3 regions of the Streptomyces sp. NBC_00483 genome follow, and region 2 is predicted to be linked to each of the others. Evidence: riboswitches for the same ligand, from Rfam matches in the RefSeq annotation. Region 2 holds a riboswitch; each other region holds the start of a gene.
What was found. A riboswitch is a leader RNA that binds a small molecule or an ion and turns the genes downstream of it on or off. The one in region 2 is predicted to bind cobalamin.
Positions count from the first base shown of each region.

Region 1: another riboswitch for cobalamin. It lies ahead of OHA73_RS06895 (HoxN/HupN/NixA family nickel/cobalt transporter); the one in region 2 lies ahead of OHA73_RS28280 (ribonucleoside-diphosphate reductase subunit alpha).
Region 3: another riboswitch for cobalamin. It lies ahead of OHA73_RS39305 (CbtB domain-containing protein); the one in region 2 lies ahead of OHA73_RS28280 (ribonucleoside-diphosphate reductase subunit alpha).

Region 1 covers NZ_CP107880.1:1,599,651-1,604,725, reverse strand. The annotation lists gene OHA73_RS06900 (translation factor GTPase family protein) at 1-1,832, opposite strand, end outside; gene OHA73_RS06895 (HoxN/HupN/NixA family nickel/cobalt transporter) at 1,977-3,095, opposite strand; cobalamin riboswitch at 3,127-3,342, opposite strand; gene OHA73_RS06890 (inorganic diphosphatase) at 3,342-3,860, opposite strand; gene OHA73_RS06885 (GNAT family N-acetyltransferase) at 3,926-4,417, opposite strand; gene rho (transcription termination factor Rho) at 4,447-5,075, opposite strand, start outside.
Region 2 covers NZ_CP107880.1:6,272,818-6,277,892, forward strand. The annotation lists gene OHA73_RS28280 (ribonucleoside-diphosphate reductase subunit alpha) at 1-1,734, opposite strand, end outside; cobalamin riboswitch at 1,862-1,992, opposite strand; gene OHA73_RS28285 (GNAT family N-acetyltransferase) at 2,056-2,568, opposite strand; gene mctP (monocarboxylate uptake permease MctP) at 2,672-4,300, opposite strand; gene OHA73_RS28295 (DUF3311 domain-containing protein) at 4,297-4,563, opposite strand; gene OHA73_RS28300 (YbdD/YjiX family protein) at 4,690-4,893, opposite strand; gene OHA73_RS28305 (carbon starvation CstA family protein) at 4,862-5,075, opposite strand, start outside.
Region 3 covers NZ_CP107880.1:8,786,750-8,791,824, reverse strand. The annotation lists gene OHA73_RS39320 (GntR family transcriptional regulator) at 105-788, opposite strand; gene OHA73_RS39315 (hypothetical protein) at 896-1,375, opposite strand; gene OHA73_RS39310 (CbtA family protein) at 1,627-2,397, opposite strand; gene OHA73_RS39305 (CbtB domain-containing protein) at 2,420-2,641, opposite strand; cobalamin riboswitch at 2,680-2,801, opposite strand; gene OHA73_RS39300 (methylmalonyl-CoA mutase family protein) at 3,009-4,820, shown strand; gene scpA (methylmalonyl-CoA mutase) at 4,820-5,075, shown strand, end outside.

The sequences.
Region 1 (5,075 bases), 4.7 Mb from region 2:
AGGGCGCGCACCCGTGCCGCGGGGATCAGCCCGTCGACCGTGGTCCATGCCCCGCCGTCCGTGTGCTGCCCCGTCGGCACGGCCCGCAGCCGGGTGATCACCAGCAGTACCGCCCCGTACAGGTCGGCCGGGATGTCCAGGCGGAAGCGGTGCATCGGCTCGCACACCGCCGTGCCCGCGCGCGCGAGTGCGCTCATCAGGACCAGCGGGGTCAGTCCGCGGAAGTCGCCCGCCGTGCTCGACATCGACTTGTCGAAGACGGCGTGCGCGTGGCTCTGCCGCGGCGCGTAGCCGGAGCGCGTCAGCGTCACCGTGCAGTCGGTGACCTGCCAGCCGAGCAGCCCCTGGCGCAGCGTCCTGTGCACGGTCTCCTCGATGGCCTTGATGAAGGCCAGGGGGAGGGAACCGAGCTCGATGCCGAGCCGGAACGCGATGCCCGAGCCGATCGGCGCCGGGTCGACCCGCAGTCCGATGGTCGCCAGGAACGGGTTCCCGTCGTCCTTCATGACCTCGACCGCCGCGCCGGAGCCCGTCGGCCGCTCGACGCACAGGGGCGTCGACTCCCGGAACGTCACGTCGAGCCCGAACTCCTCGGCGAGCGTGGACTGCACGACCTCCTTCTGCACCTCGCCGTAGAGCGACAGGAAGATCTCCTGGCGGATGTCGTCCTGGCGCAGGCCGATCAGCGGGTCCTGCTCGGCGAGCTGGGTGAGCGCGGCGAGCAGGGCGCCGCGCAGCCCCGGCCGGTCCGGGTCGACCACCGTCTCCAGAGTGGGCGGCGCGAAGTGGTGCTCCTTGACGGGGACTTGGGGCTCGCCGAGGTCGTCGCCGACACGTACCCCGCCGAGTCCCCACAGGCGTGCCACCTTTCCTGGGCCCGCCTCCGTGCGTGGTGTGTCCGCCCCGTCCGCGAAGACGCGCACCGACGTCACCCGGTCCTCCCCGCCGCCGGGCAACGCGAGCCGTTCGCGCACCCGCAGCGTCCCGGTGAACACGCGGGCATACGCGATCTTCTCGCCGGCCGGACCGCGCTCCACCTTGAACACGCGGGCGGAGAGCGGTAGTTGGGGCAGTTCCTCGGCAGGAGGGAGCAGGCGCGTGATGCCGTCCACGAGGGTGTCGATCCCCACCCCGGTCATCGCCGAGCCGAAGTACACGGGATGCGCCTCGGTGCGCGCCGTCTGCTCGGCGAGCGCGTCGCGCAGTCGGCCGTACGTGACCGACCCCTCGTCCTTGACGTACGCCTCCAGCAGCGCGTCGTCGCGGGCGGAGAGCACGTCGACCAGGCGGGCGCGATGCTCCGCGTCCTGGGCGACGTAGGGGACGCAGAGCGCGTCCCGGCCGCCGAGGCCGTGCGGCACCGTGTTCATCGGGACCACGGCAGGGGTGAGTTTGTGCCGCAGGTCGTCGAGGAGCGCGGCCTCGCGGGCGCCGCCGCGGTCGACCTTGTTCACGAACACCACCGTGGGGATGCGCAGTCGGCGCAGCGTCCGCATCAGGACGCGGGTCTGCGCCTGCACGCCCTCGACGGCCGAGACGACGAGCACCGCCCCGTCGAGGACCCCGAGCACCCGCTCGACCTCGGCGATGAAGTCCGGGTGGCCCGGTGTGTCCACCAGATTGATGTTGGTGTCGCCGAGCGGGAACGACGCCACGGCGGACTTGATGGTGATGCCGCGCCTGCGCTCCAGGTCGAGGGAGTCGGTGCGGGTGCTCCCGTCGTCGACCCGGCCGAGTTCGTCGATCACCCCGGCCGTGTGCAGGAGCCGCTCGGTCAGGCTGGTCTTACCGGCGTCGACGTGCGCGAGAATGCCCAGATTCAGTGTGTGCACTGGCAGTCATGTCCTTGGGGGAGAGGGCAGGGGCCTTCTGAAGGAACATGTCTGCAGAGCGCATGGATCGGTCCTCACGGTCGGGGCGCGCGGGATTGCCCGCTGCATTCAGTGCAGCAGGGGCCGCGCGCCCCGGCAACCGAATTACGCGCCGTCGGCCACCCGCGCCGACCACCGCTGCTCGACCCGCGCCAGGCGCCAGTAGGCGATCGCCGCCGCCCACACGACCACGAACAGGCCCACGATCACGTACCCGACGTTGTCGAGATCGAGACCGGCGATCCAGTCGGTCACCGCGTCGCTCAGGTCGAGCTTGTCGTGCAGGACGCCGACGAGTTCGATCGTCCCGATGAAGAACGCGACCGCGATCGACAGACCGGTGATGGTGAGGTTGTAGAACACCTTGCGCACCGGGTTGGAGAACGCCCACTGGTAGGCGAAGTTCATGAACGTGCCGTCGAGTGTGTCGAACAGGCTCATGCCCGCGGCGAACAGCAGCGGCAGGCACAGGATCGCATACCACGGCAGGCCCGCGGCGGCGCCGCTGCCCGCCATCACCATCAGCGTCACCTCGGTCGCGGTGTCGAAGCCGAGGCCGAAGAGGAAGCCCAGCGGGAACATCTGGCCGGGGCGGGTGATGGACTTGGTGAAACGGCCGAGGATCCGGTTCATGAACCCGCGGGAATCCAGGTGCTCCTCGAGCTTCCGCTCGTCGTAGGAGCCCGCGCGCATCGCCTTGAAGACCTTCAGAATGCCCATCAGGGCAACGAGGTTGAGCGCCGCGATGAGATACAGGAACGAACCGGAGACGGTGGTGCCGACGACGCCGAGCACCTGGTGGGTCCGCGATTCGTCGTTCAGCAGGGTGCCCGCGAGCGCGGCGCCACCCGCGACGAGCGCCGCCATGGCGACCACCACGCTGGAGTGGCCGAGAGCGAACCAGAAGCCGACCGAGACGGGCCGTTTGCCGTCCGCCATCAGCTTGCGGGTGGTGTTGTCGATGGCCGCGATGTGGTCGGCGTCGAAGGCGTGCCGCATGCCGAGCGTGTACGCCGTGATGCCGAGGCCGATACCGAAGGCCTTGTTGCCGACCTCGTAGTGCTCGGGCACGACGAGCAGGAACAGCACGCCGAACGCGACGACGTGCAGCGCGGCGATCACCGCGATCAGGCCCGCGGTGCGCAGCGTGTCCTCGCGGCGCCAACGGAAGGCGGGGGAGGGGGAATTCAGGGCAGGGGTCGGGGAGTCCCCGGGCAGGGTCATGCGTCGATCACGCTCCAGCACCTCGTGGATCACTTCGTGAGATGCCGCGGCCGGTCTCCTGGCTTACGGGCGTGCCCGACGCTCCGGCCTTCCCGGTGGCCGACGGCCGCCAGTGGCGCACAGGGTGGAACGGCGCGCTCCGGACGTCACTGTCCGGAACCCGATCACAGTGGCGAGGGCCGCTCCGGAATGGGCCCCTGAAGGGCCGTCACCGGTCTTCCCGAGCACCACGGCCCGACCACCCTACTACCTCCCTTTTGGCTGACCGGAAGCGCGTTCGCGGGCCCGCCCGATCTCCTTGTACGCCTTCTCCCGGCCCTCCCAGTGGGAGCCGTCGACCGATTTGCCCGGCTCCAGATCCTTGTAGACCTCGAAGAAATGGGTGATCTCCAGGCGGTCGAACTCGGGGATGTCCTCGATGTCCCGGACCGCGTCGTGCCGTGGATCGTGCGCGGGAACGCACAGCACCTTCTCGTCCGGACCCTTCTCGTCGCTCATGACGAACATGCCGATCGCCCGGCACTCGACGACGCAACCGGGGAACGTCGCGTCGCCGGTCAGGACGAGCGCGTCCAGCGGATCGCCGTCGCCGCCGAGAGTGCCCTCGATGTAGCCGTAGTCCGCGGGGTACTGCGTCGACGTGAACAGCATCCGGTCGAGCCGGATCCGCCCGATGTCGTGGTCCATCTCGTATTTGTTCCGTGAGCCCTGCGGGATCTCCACGATCACGTCGAACGCCTCGGCGCGTGCCTGACTGCTGCCCAATGTGGCCTCCTTGCCGCATTCCGACGCCCACGAGTGTGCGCCGTACCGGGCAAGGGCGGAACCCCTCAGGCGGCCGGGGGAATGGGGAATTCGAGTTCGGGTCGGTCCCAGGCGACGGCCGGCGGGCGTGCGAGCACGGTGCCGGTGCGGTGCGCGCCCATGGAGCGGTAGAAGCCCTCGGCGGGCGGGTGCGCGACGACGCGGACGTGGTCGAGGCCCGCGGCCAGCGCCTGCTCCCGCATATGGTCGACCAGCAGCCGCCCGATGCCCCGGCCCTGCGCCTCGTCCGCGACGAACATCAGGTCCAGCTCGGGCGGCGCGGTGAGCAGCGAGTAGAAGCCGAGCACCCGCTCGTCGGCCGGATCCACTGCTACGTAGACGTGATGCGCCTCTACGTAGTCGGGACCCACCCGATAGCCCGCGACCATGGAGGCGTAGGGGTCCCGGTAGGCGCTGGAGCCGCGCACGAGGCGGGTGAGACGCCGGGAGTCCTTGGCGGTGGCCCGCCGGACGGTGATCGAGGGACCCCTTCCACGGCGCGTCATGCTCGCGTTCATGTGCCGAGTATTACGCATCCGGGCCGGGGTCAGGCGGCGGGCACCGTGGACTGCGCCTGGCGCAGGAACGTGGCGTTGTCCGGGGTCTGGCGCAGCTTGTCGAGCAGGGCCTCGTAGGAAGCGGCCGGGTCCCGGCTCTGCAGGGCGCGCCGCAGTCCGCGGACGACGGCCAACTCGGGCGCGGGGAGCAGGAGTTCCTCGCGGCGGGTGCCGGAGGGGGTGAGCTCGACGGCCGGGTGGACGCGGCGCTGCGCGAGGACGCGGTCCAGGCGCAGCTCCATGTTGCCGGTGCTCTTGAGCTCCTCGAAGTAGTAGTCGTCGGCGCGGGAACCGGTGTCGACGAGGGCGGTGGCGAGGATGGTCAGCGATCCGGCCTCCTCGGTGTTGCGGGCCGCGCCGAAGAAGCGCTTCGGGCCGTGCAGGGCGGCCGCGTCGACACCGCCCGACAGGGTGCGGCCGCTGGTGGCGGCCGCGTTGTTGTGCGCCCGGCACAGCCGGGTGAGGGAGTCGAGGAGGATCACCACGTCGCGGCCCTGCTCGGTGAGGCGCTTGGCGCGCTCCACCGCGAGTTCGGCGAGCGCGATGTGCTCCTTCGCCGGGCGGTCGAACGTCGAGGCGTACACCTCGCCGCGCACGGAGCGCCGCATGTCGGTGACCT
Region 2 (5,075 bases):
CGTCAGCTCCACGCCGTAGTGGTCGGGGTGCAGCACGCCGCGCGCCGTACGGGTCTTCTCCCAGGCGGGAAGGGGACCGTTGCGCTCGGCCAGGTCGGCCGACGCCTCGTACGCCGCGAGCATGATGCGCTCGGAGATGCGGGTGGACAGGGCGCGGGCCTCCGCCGAGTCGAACGGCATGCGCAGCTTGAAGAAGACGTCCTGGAGGCCCATCGCGCCCAGGCCCACCGGGCGCCAGCGGGAGTTGGAGCGGCCCGCCTGGTCGGTCGGGTAGAAGTTGATGTCGACGACGCGGTCGAGGAAGGTGACGGCCGTGCGGACCGTCTCGTCGAGCCGCTCCCAGTCGATGCCACCGTCCACGACGAAGGACCCGAGGTTCACCGACCCCAGGTTGCAGACGGCCGTCTCCCCGTCGTCCGTCACCTCCAGGATCTCCGTGCAGAGATTCGAGGAGTGGACCGTGTGGCCGGGCTCCGCCGTCTGGTTGGCGGTGCGGTTGGCGGCGTCCTTGAAGGTCAGCCAGCCGTTGCCGGTCTGCGCGAGGGTGCGCATCATGCGGCCGTACAGATCGCGGGCCGGGATGGTCCGCTGGGCCTTCCCGTCGGCCTCGGCCTTGCGGTACGCGGCGTCGAACTCCTCGCCCCACAGGTCGACGAGCTCGGGCACGTCGGCCGGCGAGAACAGCGACCACGGCTGGTCCGTGTTCACCCGGCGCATGAACTCGTCCGGGATCCAGTGCGCGAGGTTCAGGTTGTGGGTGCGGCGCGCGTCCTCACCAGTGTTGTCGCGCAGCTCGAGGAACTCCTCGATGTCGGAGTGCCAGGTCTCCAGGTAGACCGCGGCGGCGCCTTTGCGGCGGCCTCCCTGGTTCACGGCGGCGACCGAGGCGTCCAGCGTCTTCAGGAACGGGACGATGCCGTTGGAGTGCCCGTTCGTGCCGCGGATCAGCGAACCGCGGCTGCGGATGCGGGAGTACGAGAGACCGATGCCACCCGCGTGCTTCGAGAGGCGGGCGACCTGGTGGTACCGGTCGTAGATCGAGTCGAGCTCGTCGAGCGGGGAGTCGAGCAGGTAGCAGCTCGACATCTGGGGGTGGCGGGTGCCGGAGTTGAAGAGCGTGGGGGAGGAGGGCAGGTAGTCGAGGCGGCTCATCAGGCCGTACAGGGCGGCCACTTCGTCCAGCGCGCGGACGCTGTCGTCCTCGGCGAGTCCGCAGGCCACGCGCAGCATGAAGTGCTGCGGGGTCTCGATGACGTGCCGGGTGATCGGGTGCCGCAGCAGGTAGCGGCTGTGCAGCGTGCGCAGGCCGAAGTAGCCGAAGCGGTCGTCGCCCGCGACGTCGATCAGCGCGTCGAGGCGCGCCGCGTGCACCCGTACGAACTCGGCCGTGCGGTCCGCGATCAGGCCCTCGCGGTGGCCGACCTCGACCGACCCGGTGAAGGACGTGACGCCCTGCGAGGCGGCCTCCGCGGCGATGGAGCGGGTGAGCAGTCGGGCGGCGAGCCGGGAGTAGGCGGGGTCCTCGGAGATCAGACCGGCCGCGGCCTCGGTGGCGAGATCGCGCAGCTCGGCCTCATCGGCCCGCGCCGAACGGCCGCGCAGCGCGGCGGCCGCGATCCGGCCGGGATCGGCGTCGGGGAGGTCGGCGGTCAGCTCGGTCAGGGTGCGCAGCAGTGCGGCACCCGGGCCGTCCTGGGGGGTGGCTGAGACCGGTTCGGCGGGCGCGATGGTCACGTGGAGGCTCTCCCTCGCTCGGCTCGAGGCCTGCGGGGAGGAGGTGGCAGCGCGGGCGCGCGAAGGCGGGCCCTCGTCCACCGGCCCTTTCCGCGAGGCCCGGACGTCGTCGACGCCCGGGCCGGTCGGCTCGGGCGTACCGTCGACAGGTCATCGGACTCACGCGGGCGTTTTTGTACGCCTACGTACACCGTTGCGGGACAGTTCCGGATTCGCACCGGATTCCCCTGTGGTGACAGCGAGAGCGAGCATACATGTTGTGTTGGGCTTTCGCTTCAGCCCCATATGTTGTGTCGGCGTTGCGCCAGGGTGCCCATGCCTTCAGCCCGCCGAAGCCCCTGCCGACAGCCTCAACTCGTACGCCCGCAGCATCACTTCCGGGATCGGGGCCCAGTCGCGGTCCGGGATCCGGGTGAAGCCGAGGCGCTCGTAGAGGCGGTGCGAGGCGGTCGCGAGCGGCTGGGTGCACAGCACCACCGCCGACTTGCCGGCCGTGCGGGCCCGGTCGATCACGGCCCGTACGAGCGCCTCGCCGACGCCCTTCCCGCGCGCCTCGACGGCGACGGCCAGCATCCGGAACTCGGCCTCCGAGGGGCGCGCCAGCTCCGCGTACGGGTGGTCGTGCGAGGAGACGTAGGTGACGCTGCCGAGGACCCGGCCGTCCGGGTCCTCGGCGACGAGCACCTCGGCCTGCCGGGCGCGTTTCTCGACGTCGCGCAGTTCGGCGGCGTACCAGTCGTCCTCGCCGAACGCGAGGAGGCCACTGCCCAGGTAGGCGCGGGCACTCAACTCGCCGAGGGCGGCGTACTCATCGGGGCGCACAGTTCTGATCACGACGCCATGGTTACGCGACCGTATGCCGTGGTCGCAACGCTTTCCGGAAAATGTGTCGGGCCCCTCCGTGTGGAGGGGCCCGACACATTCGTGCAAGCGGTGCCTAGTGACCGGCGCCCGCGCCGACCGTGGGCAGTTCGGTCTGGACCCCCTTGTCGCCCGCGTCGGCCGTGTAGTCCTCGCGGGACGTCTCGTCGACGCCGTCCGGGGCGTTGAACGCCTTCAGGACGAAGGTTCCGACCACGGTCACGACGACGTTCAGGACGAACGCCGTGAGGCCGATGTAGCCGATCTCGCCGATGCCGGGGATCTCCGCCGACGAGCCGCCGAAGTGCGCCTGCGTCGGCGACGCGACGCCGTACGCGGCGAGCGTGCCGTACAGCATGCCGACCGCCCAGCCCGCGAGCAGCGCCCACCGGTGGAACCAGCGCGTGAACAGGCCGCCGACCAGGGCCGGCATCGTCTGGAGGATCCAGATGCCGCCGAGCAGCTGGAAGTTGATCGCGACGGTCTTGTCCATGGTGAGGACGAAGGCCAGGGCGCCCACCTTCACGAGCAGCGAGACCAGCTTGGAGACCTTGGTCTCCTGCTCGGGCGTCGCGTCCGGCTTGATGAAGTCCTTGTAGATGTTGCGCGTGAACAGGTTCGCCGCGGCGATGGACATGATGGCCGCGGGGACCAGCGCGCCGATGCCGATGGCGGCGAACGCGACGCCCGTGAACCAGTCGGGGAACATGTCCTCGAACAGCTGCGGAATCGCCAACTGCCCGTTCTGCACCTTGATCCCGGCCGCGATCGCCATGAACCCGAGCAGCCCGAGCAGGCCCAGCATCAGCGAGTACAGCGGCAGGATCGTGGTGTTGCGGCGGATCACGTTGCGGCTCTTGGAGGACAGGGTCGCCGTGATCGAGTGCGGGTACATGAACAGCGCCAGGGCGGAACCGAGCGCGAGCGTCGCGTACGTCCACGTACCGCCGGATCCCGGTGCGAGCCCGGCGACCGGTTTGCCGGCGGCTTCGTTGGCCGCGTCGAACTTGTCGTTCGCCGCCGAGAAGATGTGCTCGAACCCGCCGAGCTTGATCGGGATGTAGATGATGGCGACCGCGATCACGAGGTAGATCAGGCCGTCCTTGACGAACGCGATCAGCGCGGGCGCCCGCAGGCCCGAGGAGTACGTGTACGCGGCGAGCACGCCGAAGGCGAGCAGCAGTGGCAGGTCCTTGACGAACCAGTTGGTGTTCTCGCCGCCGCCGACGCCCATCACGTCAAGGACCGCCTGGATGCCCACCAGTTGGAGCGCGATGTACGGCATCGTGGCGAGGATGCCGGTGATCGCGACCGCGAGCGAGAGGCCCTTCGAGCCGAAGCGGCCGCGCACGAAGTCGGACGTGGTCACGTACCCGTGCTTGTGCGAGACCGACCACAGGCGCGGCAGGAAGGTGAAGATCAGCGGGTACACCAGGATCGTGTACGGCACCGCGAAGAAGCCGGAGGCGCCGGCCGCGTAGATCGCCGCGGGGACGGCGACGAAGGTGTACGCCGTGTAGAGGTCGCCGCCCAGCAGGAACCAGGTGACCCAGGTGCCGAACGAGCGGCCGCCCAGGCCCCATTCGTCGAGCGATGCTTCGTTCTCGGCCTTCCGCCAGCGCGCGGCGAGGAAGCCCATGACCGTGACGGCCACGAAGAAGATGATGAAGACGGTGAGCGCGACACCGTTGACGCCGCCGTTCACGCCTGGCCTCCAGCCGACTGAGCAGACTTACGGGCACGCTGATCGCGCTGCCACAGCTTGTACGCGGTCATCGTGAGCGCGGTCGAGATGAGCACCCAGAGCATCTGGTACCAGTAGAAGAACGGGACGCCGATGAGCGTCGGTTCGATCTTGGCGTAGGAGCTGACCCAGAGCATCGCGACGAACGGTGCGACCAGACACAGTGCAATGATCACGCGCACCGGCGTGACCACCGGTTGTTTCACTTCAGGCGCATCGGACATTCGCGGTTCCGTTCCCCTCGCTCATCAGAGATCCCACTTATCTCATGTTTAACGCCCGGGAAATCTAAGCGAGAGTCTTGATCTATGGAACCCCTGTCCGGATAACGGACCCGTTCACAGACCGCCTCAGCAGCAGCGGAACCCCTGCCGGGGATCCGATTCCTGGCGGTCCGTCCGCATGCGCTCGAAGTCGCGCCGGGACGGAACGGACGCACCCGGGTGGGTCTCCCCGAGGTGCGTCACGTACCGGTCGTACGCGCTCTCGTCCGTCAACTCACGGACGAACCACCGCACATACCTAGCCACCCGTAGAACTGCCGACGCCGGCATCGCGCGCCTCCGCCTTCTCCTCCTGTGTCGGGACGAGCCCGGCCGGTGCCACCAGCGTGGACTCGACGTACGGCGCCTCGCTCAGCCTGGACGACTGCGGGTTCCGTACGTGCTTCACGCATACCCGCAGCGCGTCGAGGACCACCACGATGATGAGGAGGGCGAGCGCGGCCGAAAGGACG
Region 3 (5,075 bases), 2.5 Mb from region 2:
CTAGTGGGTAACGGCGACGCTCCTTGTGGAGCGTGGATCTCTGAGGTGCGGCCCGGGATCTTGGCGGTGAACGGGCCGCACCTCGTCTTCAGTTGTCCGGCTGTTCAGTGAGTGAGCGTCTCCTCCTGAAGGTGCCGGGCCACGAATCCCTCGATGTGACGCCGGACGAGCGTGGCAGCCTCGTCGCCCTTCCCTGACCGCACGCACTCGAGTACAGCCGCGTGCTCGCGGGACTCCTCCTGCCACGACGGTGACCGGGCCCAGGAGGACGCGGAGACGAGCGCCGTCTGATCGCGGAGCCCGTCGAGCGTGCGGAGCAGCAGCGGGTTGCCGCACCCGGCGTAGAGACCGCGGTGGAAGTCCCTGTTGGCGGTGGAGCGGGTCGAGGCGTCCTCGGCAAGCGCCGCGCGCTCCAACGCCTGTGCCGCGCCGGAGAAGTCACTGCCCGCGACGACGCTGCGCCGCACCGCTTCCGGCTCCAGGAGCAGGCGCATGTCGTAGACCGCCATCGCGTCCTGCTCGCTCAGCTCCCGCACCGTGGTGCCGGCGAACGGCCGGATGACGACGAGCCCCGAGCCCTCCAGCGCCTTCAACGCCTCACGCACGGGCGTCTTCGACACACCGAACTCCCCCGCCAGCACGTTCTCCACCAGCGCGGTTCCCGGCTTGAACTCCCCATTCAGGATCGCCGCCTTGATGGCCTCGAGTACGTGCGCGGTCCGCGACGGCAAGGTGGCCGGACTGAAAGCAGGCAAGGTCGAGCCCCCAAATGGAATCTCATATGTCATATACGACTGGACCGTAACTGCCGTAGCGACCAAGGGCAATGGGTCTGCCACCAGCTTCCCCAAATCCCCCTCGGCCCCCGTGACTCCATCGCCCACTGCTACCGCAGCTACGCGATCCGGCTGAGGTCCATGGTCCAGTTGGTGCGCCAGGTGGCTCCGCCGTCGTAGGAGAACGCCTGCTCCCACCGGGCCGCGTCGGGTGAGGAGTTGGTCCAGTCGAAGCGGACCTTCACGGCATGACCGCCCAGAACGTCGTCACAGTAGAAACGACCCAAGCCGTCGCTGAAGGCCCCCTCCATGGCCGGGTCGAGATGGCCGGGCCGGGTGCTGGAGGCCCACCAGATCCGCCAGATCTTGGCTTCCGGATCGAACTGGCGCAGCGTGAACCCCTCGAAGCTGTCGGTCCATATCCGATCGACATGCCCCAACCCACCCAGGATCGGCTCGATCGCCGACGTCGCATCGAACTCGACCCACTCCTCACACGCCAGGTCGGCGACGTCCACCAGCTTGCGGTTGCGCACCCGCCAGCGGCCGAAGAGAAAATCGAAGTCGGCGCGCCCGTCGACCGACACGTCAGAACCCATGCTCAGACCCCTTGCGGAACATCGCCCCCTGCGATCACACGCAGAAGACGCACGAACGAACAGAGACCCCGAGGCTACGTCCCGGCACTGACACTGCTCGCGCCCACAAGACCTGGCCCAGTCGTCACTGAATACGACTCACTCCAGAGCGCCCGGTCGCGGGTGATTCTTCGACCCATCGGTGGTGTCCGTGAAACGCGAGAGGGCCCCCGGTCGGTGCCGGGGGCCCTCTCGTGTGCCTCGGGGGCAGGTCAGTTACCCGAGGGCACCGACGCCTGTGCGGGCGGAGCCGTTGTCGGCTTCGGCTTCGGGTTCAGCAGGCGTTCGGCCAACTCGCCGAAGAGCAGGCCGAATCCGCCCCACATCACGATCTGCATGGCGAGCGCGGACAGCCGGAAGCGCCACAGCAGTGCCGCGGGGAAGTGGGCCGGCACCTCGTTGATCACGGGCAGGAACGCGTACGCGAGACCGATCACCACGGCGAAGCCGAGGACCGCCACGACGGTGGCGTACCAGGTGCCGATCCTCGGCGCGAGCCGCTTGCCGAGGATCGTCGCGGCGACGGCGAGGAGCACGCTGAGCACCATCATCAGGAAGTACAGGGTGGTGCGCTTGCCGATGGTGTCGCCGTTGCCGACGGCGGGCGGGTTGGCCGGGTATTTCAGGAACGGCACGACGTACACGGCGAGCAGGGCGCAGCCCGACAGGAGCAGCGCCGTGGCGCGCGGGCCGAAGCGGCCGACGCGCCCGAGGGCGAAGCAGTAGGCGAGTGCGGCGATGCCGCCGAACGAGACCCCGTAGACGAGGACTCCGGTGGCGAGGCCGGCCGTGGACTGCAGGCTCCGGGAGACGAGTTCGACCTCGTCGCCGTGGGAGTGCCCCGCGTGGGCCCCTTCGAAGCCGATGGCGCTGTCCACATTGGGCTCGCCGAGCCAGTAGGCGATCACCAGGGCGAGCACACCCGCTGCGAGGCCCGCGAGCATGCCGCGAACGAGCAGGTTGCGTACGGTTGTTGAGTTCATGAGCGCGTCGGATCCCTCTGGGTCAGTGGCAGGGGAAGCCGAGCAGGTGTCGGGCGTCGTGCACCCATTCATGAACCCCCGCACCGCTGAACACGGAGGTGGCGCCCTGTTCGGCGCCGACGAAGTAGAGCAGGACGAGCATCAGGATGCCGAAGAAGGCAGCCCAGGGGGCGATCACCTTCAGCGGCAGCTTGGCCGGAATGGCGGGGGTGGTGGCAGTCGGCTGGGCGACGTGTTGCGCCATCGCGCAAGGCCTCCTTCGGGAGTTCGCGTCCCATATCGGTGGTGCAAGGGACGACAGCCCGGGTCTGACTCACGGAGCGGCCCGAAGGCCCCCGCATACAGTGGCGCGACCGTGCCGGAATCTCACCGGCTTCCGTCGTGCTGTCGTCGATAACCCTGGGACCGTACCGCGTGTCGCGTGCATGGCCAAGATGGGGCGCGAACGACTCGCTCGCGTGGGTGCCGGTCGGCGAACAGGGACCTGCTGTTCCCAGCCGAAGGGACCTGTTGTTCCCAGCCGATACGACGGCGACGCGTTCAGGACAAGGTAAACAAGGTCACACTCGCGCCCCGCCCTGTTCAGCAGCCGACTGACCTAGCATCCGGGCATGACGGTCCTGCCTGACGACGGGCTCTCCCTGGCAGCCGAGTTTCCTGACGCGACCCTTGAGCAATGGCAGCACCTGGTGGCGGGTGTTCTGCGCAAGTCCGGCAAGGAAGTCTCGGACTCCGAGGCGGAGTACGCCCTGTCCACCGCGCTCGAGGACGGGCTGCGCGTCCCGCCCCTGTACACAGCCGACAGCAACGCGCCCGACCCCGGCCTGCCCGGCTTCGCGCCGTTCGTACGCGGCGGGCGCGCCGAGGGCAACGCGGCCGGCGGCTGGGACGTACGGCAGCGGCACACGGTCGCCGACTCCGGTGCGGTCCTGGCCGATCTGGAGAACGGCGTCACGTCACTGTGGCTGGCCGTGGGCGAATCGGCCCGCTTCCCCGTCTCCGCGCTCGCGTCCGCGCTCGACGGTGTCCACCTCGATCTGGCGCCCGTCGTACTCGACGCGGGAGCGGAGTACGACGCCGCCGCGCGGGATCTGCTGCGGCTCTACGACACATGTGGCATCGCCCACGACGCCGCCCGGGGCAACCTCGGCGCCGACCCGCTGGGGCACGAGGCGCGTACGGGCGAGTCCGGTGACGCGGCGCCCGCCGTCGCGCTGGCCCGGCTGTGCACCGACGAGTACCCGGGCCTGCGGGCGCTGACCGTGGACGCGCTGCCGTACCACGAGGCCGGTGGGTCGGCCGCCCAGGAGCTCGGCGCGTCCCTCGCGACCGGCGTCGCCTACCTGCGGGCTCTGACGGACGCCGGACTGAGCGTCCAACAGGCCCTGGGGCAGCTGGAGTTCCGGTACGCGGCGAGTGCCGACCAGTTCCTGACCATCGCCAAGTTCCGTGCCGCGCGCCGCCTGTGGGCGCGGGTCGCGGAGGCCTGCGGGGCGACCGCCTCGGGTGCGCAGCTCCAGCACGCGGTGACGTCACCGGTGATGATGAGCCGGCGCGACCCGTGGGTGAACATGCTGCGGACCACCGTCGCGTCGCTGGCGGCCGGGGCGGGCGGGGCCGACTCCGTGACCGTGCTGCCGTTCGATCACGCGCTGGGTCTGCCGGACGCTTTCGCCCGCCGTATCGCCCGCAACACCTCCACCATCCTCATCGAGGAGTCCCACCTCGCGCGGGTCGTCGACCCCGCGGGCGGCTCCTGGTATGTGGAGCGCCTGACCGACGAACTCGCCCATGCGGGCTGGGAGTTCTTCCAGGAGATCGAGAAGGCCGGCGGGCAGGCAGCGGCGCTGCGCTCGGGCCTGGTCCGCGAGCGGCTGGCCGCGACCTGGGAGGCGCGGAGCAAGAAGCTGGCCACGCGCCGCGAACCGGTCACCGGGGTCAGCGAGTTCCCGAGCCTCGCCGAGAAGACCGTCGTGCGTGAGCCGGCCCCGGCCCCGCCGTCCGGCGGCCTGCCGCGCGTACGCCGCGACGAGGCGTTCGAGGCGCTGCGGGCCCGTTCCGACGCGCATCTCGCCGCGACCGGCGCCCGCCCCCGCGTCTACCTGGCCGCGCTCGGCCCGGCCGCCGCACACACCGCCCGCGTCGGCTTCGCCGCCAACCTCTTCCAGGCGGGCGGCATCGAACCGGTCACGGACGGCACGTTCGAGGAGAGCGGGGCGCTGGAGGCGTGCCTGTGCTCCAGCGACACCGTGTACGAGGAGGAGGCCGAGGCCACCGCGCGGGCCCTGCGCGGGGCGGGCGCCGGCCAGGTGTTCCTCGCGGGCCGCCCGGGAACGTACGCGGGGGTCGACACCTACGTCTTCGCCGGCTGTGACGCCGTGGCCGTGCTCACCGCCACGCTCGACCGCATGGGAGTGTCCTGATGACCGGCCCGAACATCCCCGACTTCTCGGCGATCGACCTGGGAACCCCGGCCCCGGGCGCCGGGAGCGCCGACGAGTGGCGTACGGCGCTGAAGAAGGGGGCAGGCGGCGACGACCTACTGTGGGAGACGCCCGAGGGCATCACTGTCCAACCCCTTTACACGGGGCAGGACTTGGAGGGCCTGGACTTCCTGGGCACGTACCCGGGCATCGCGCCGTATCTGCGCGGCCCGTACCCGACGATGTACGTGAACC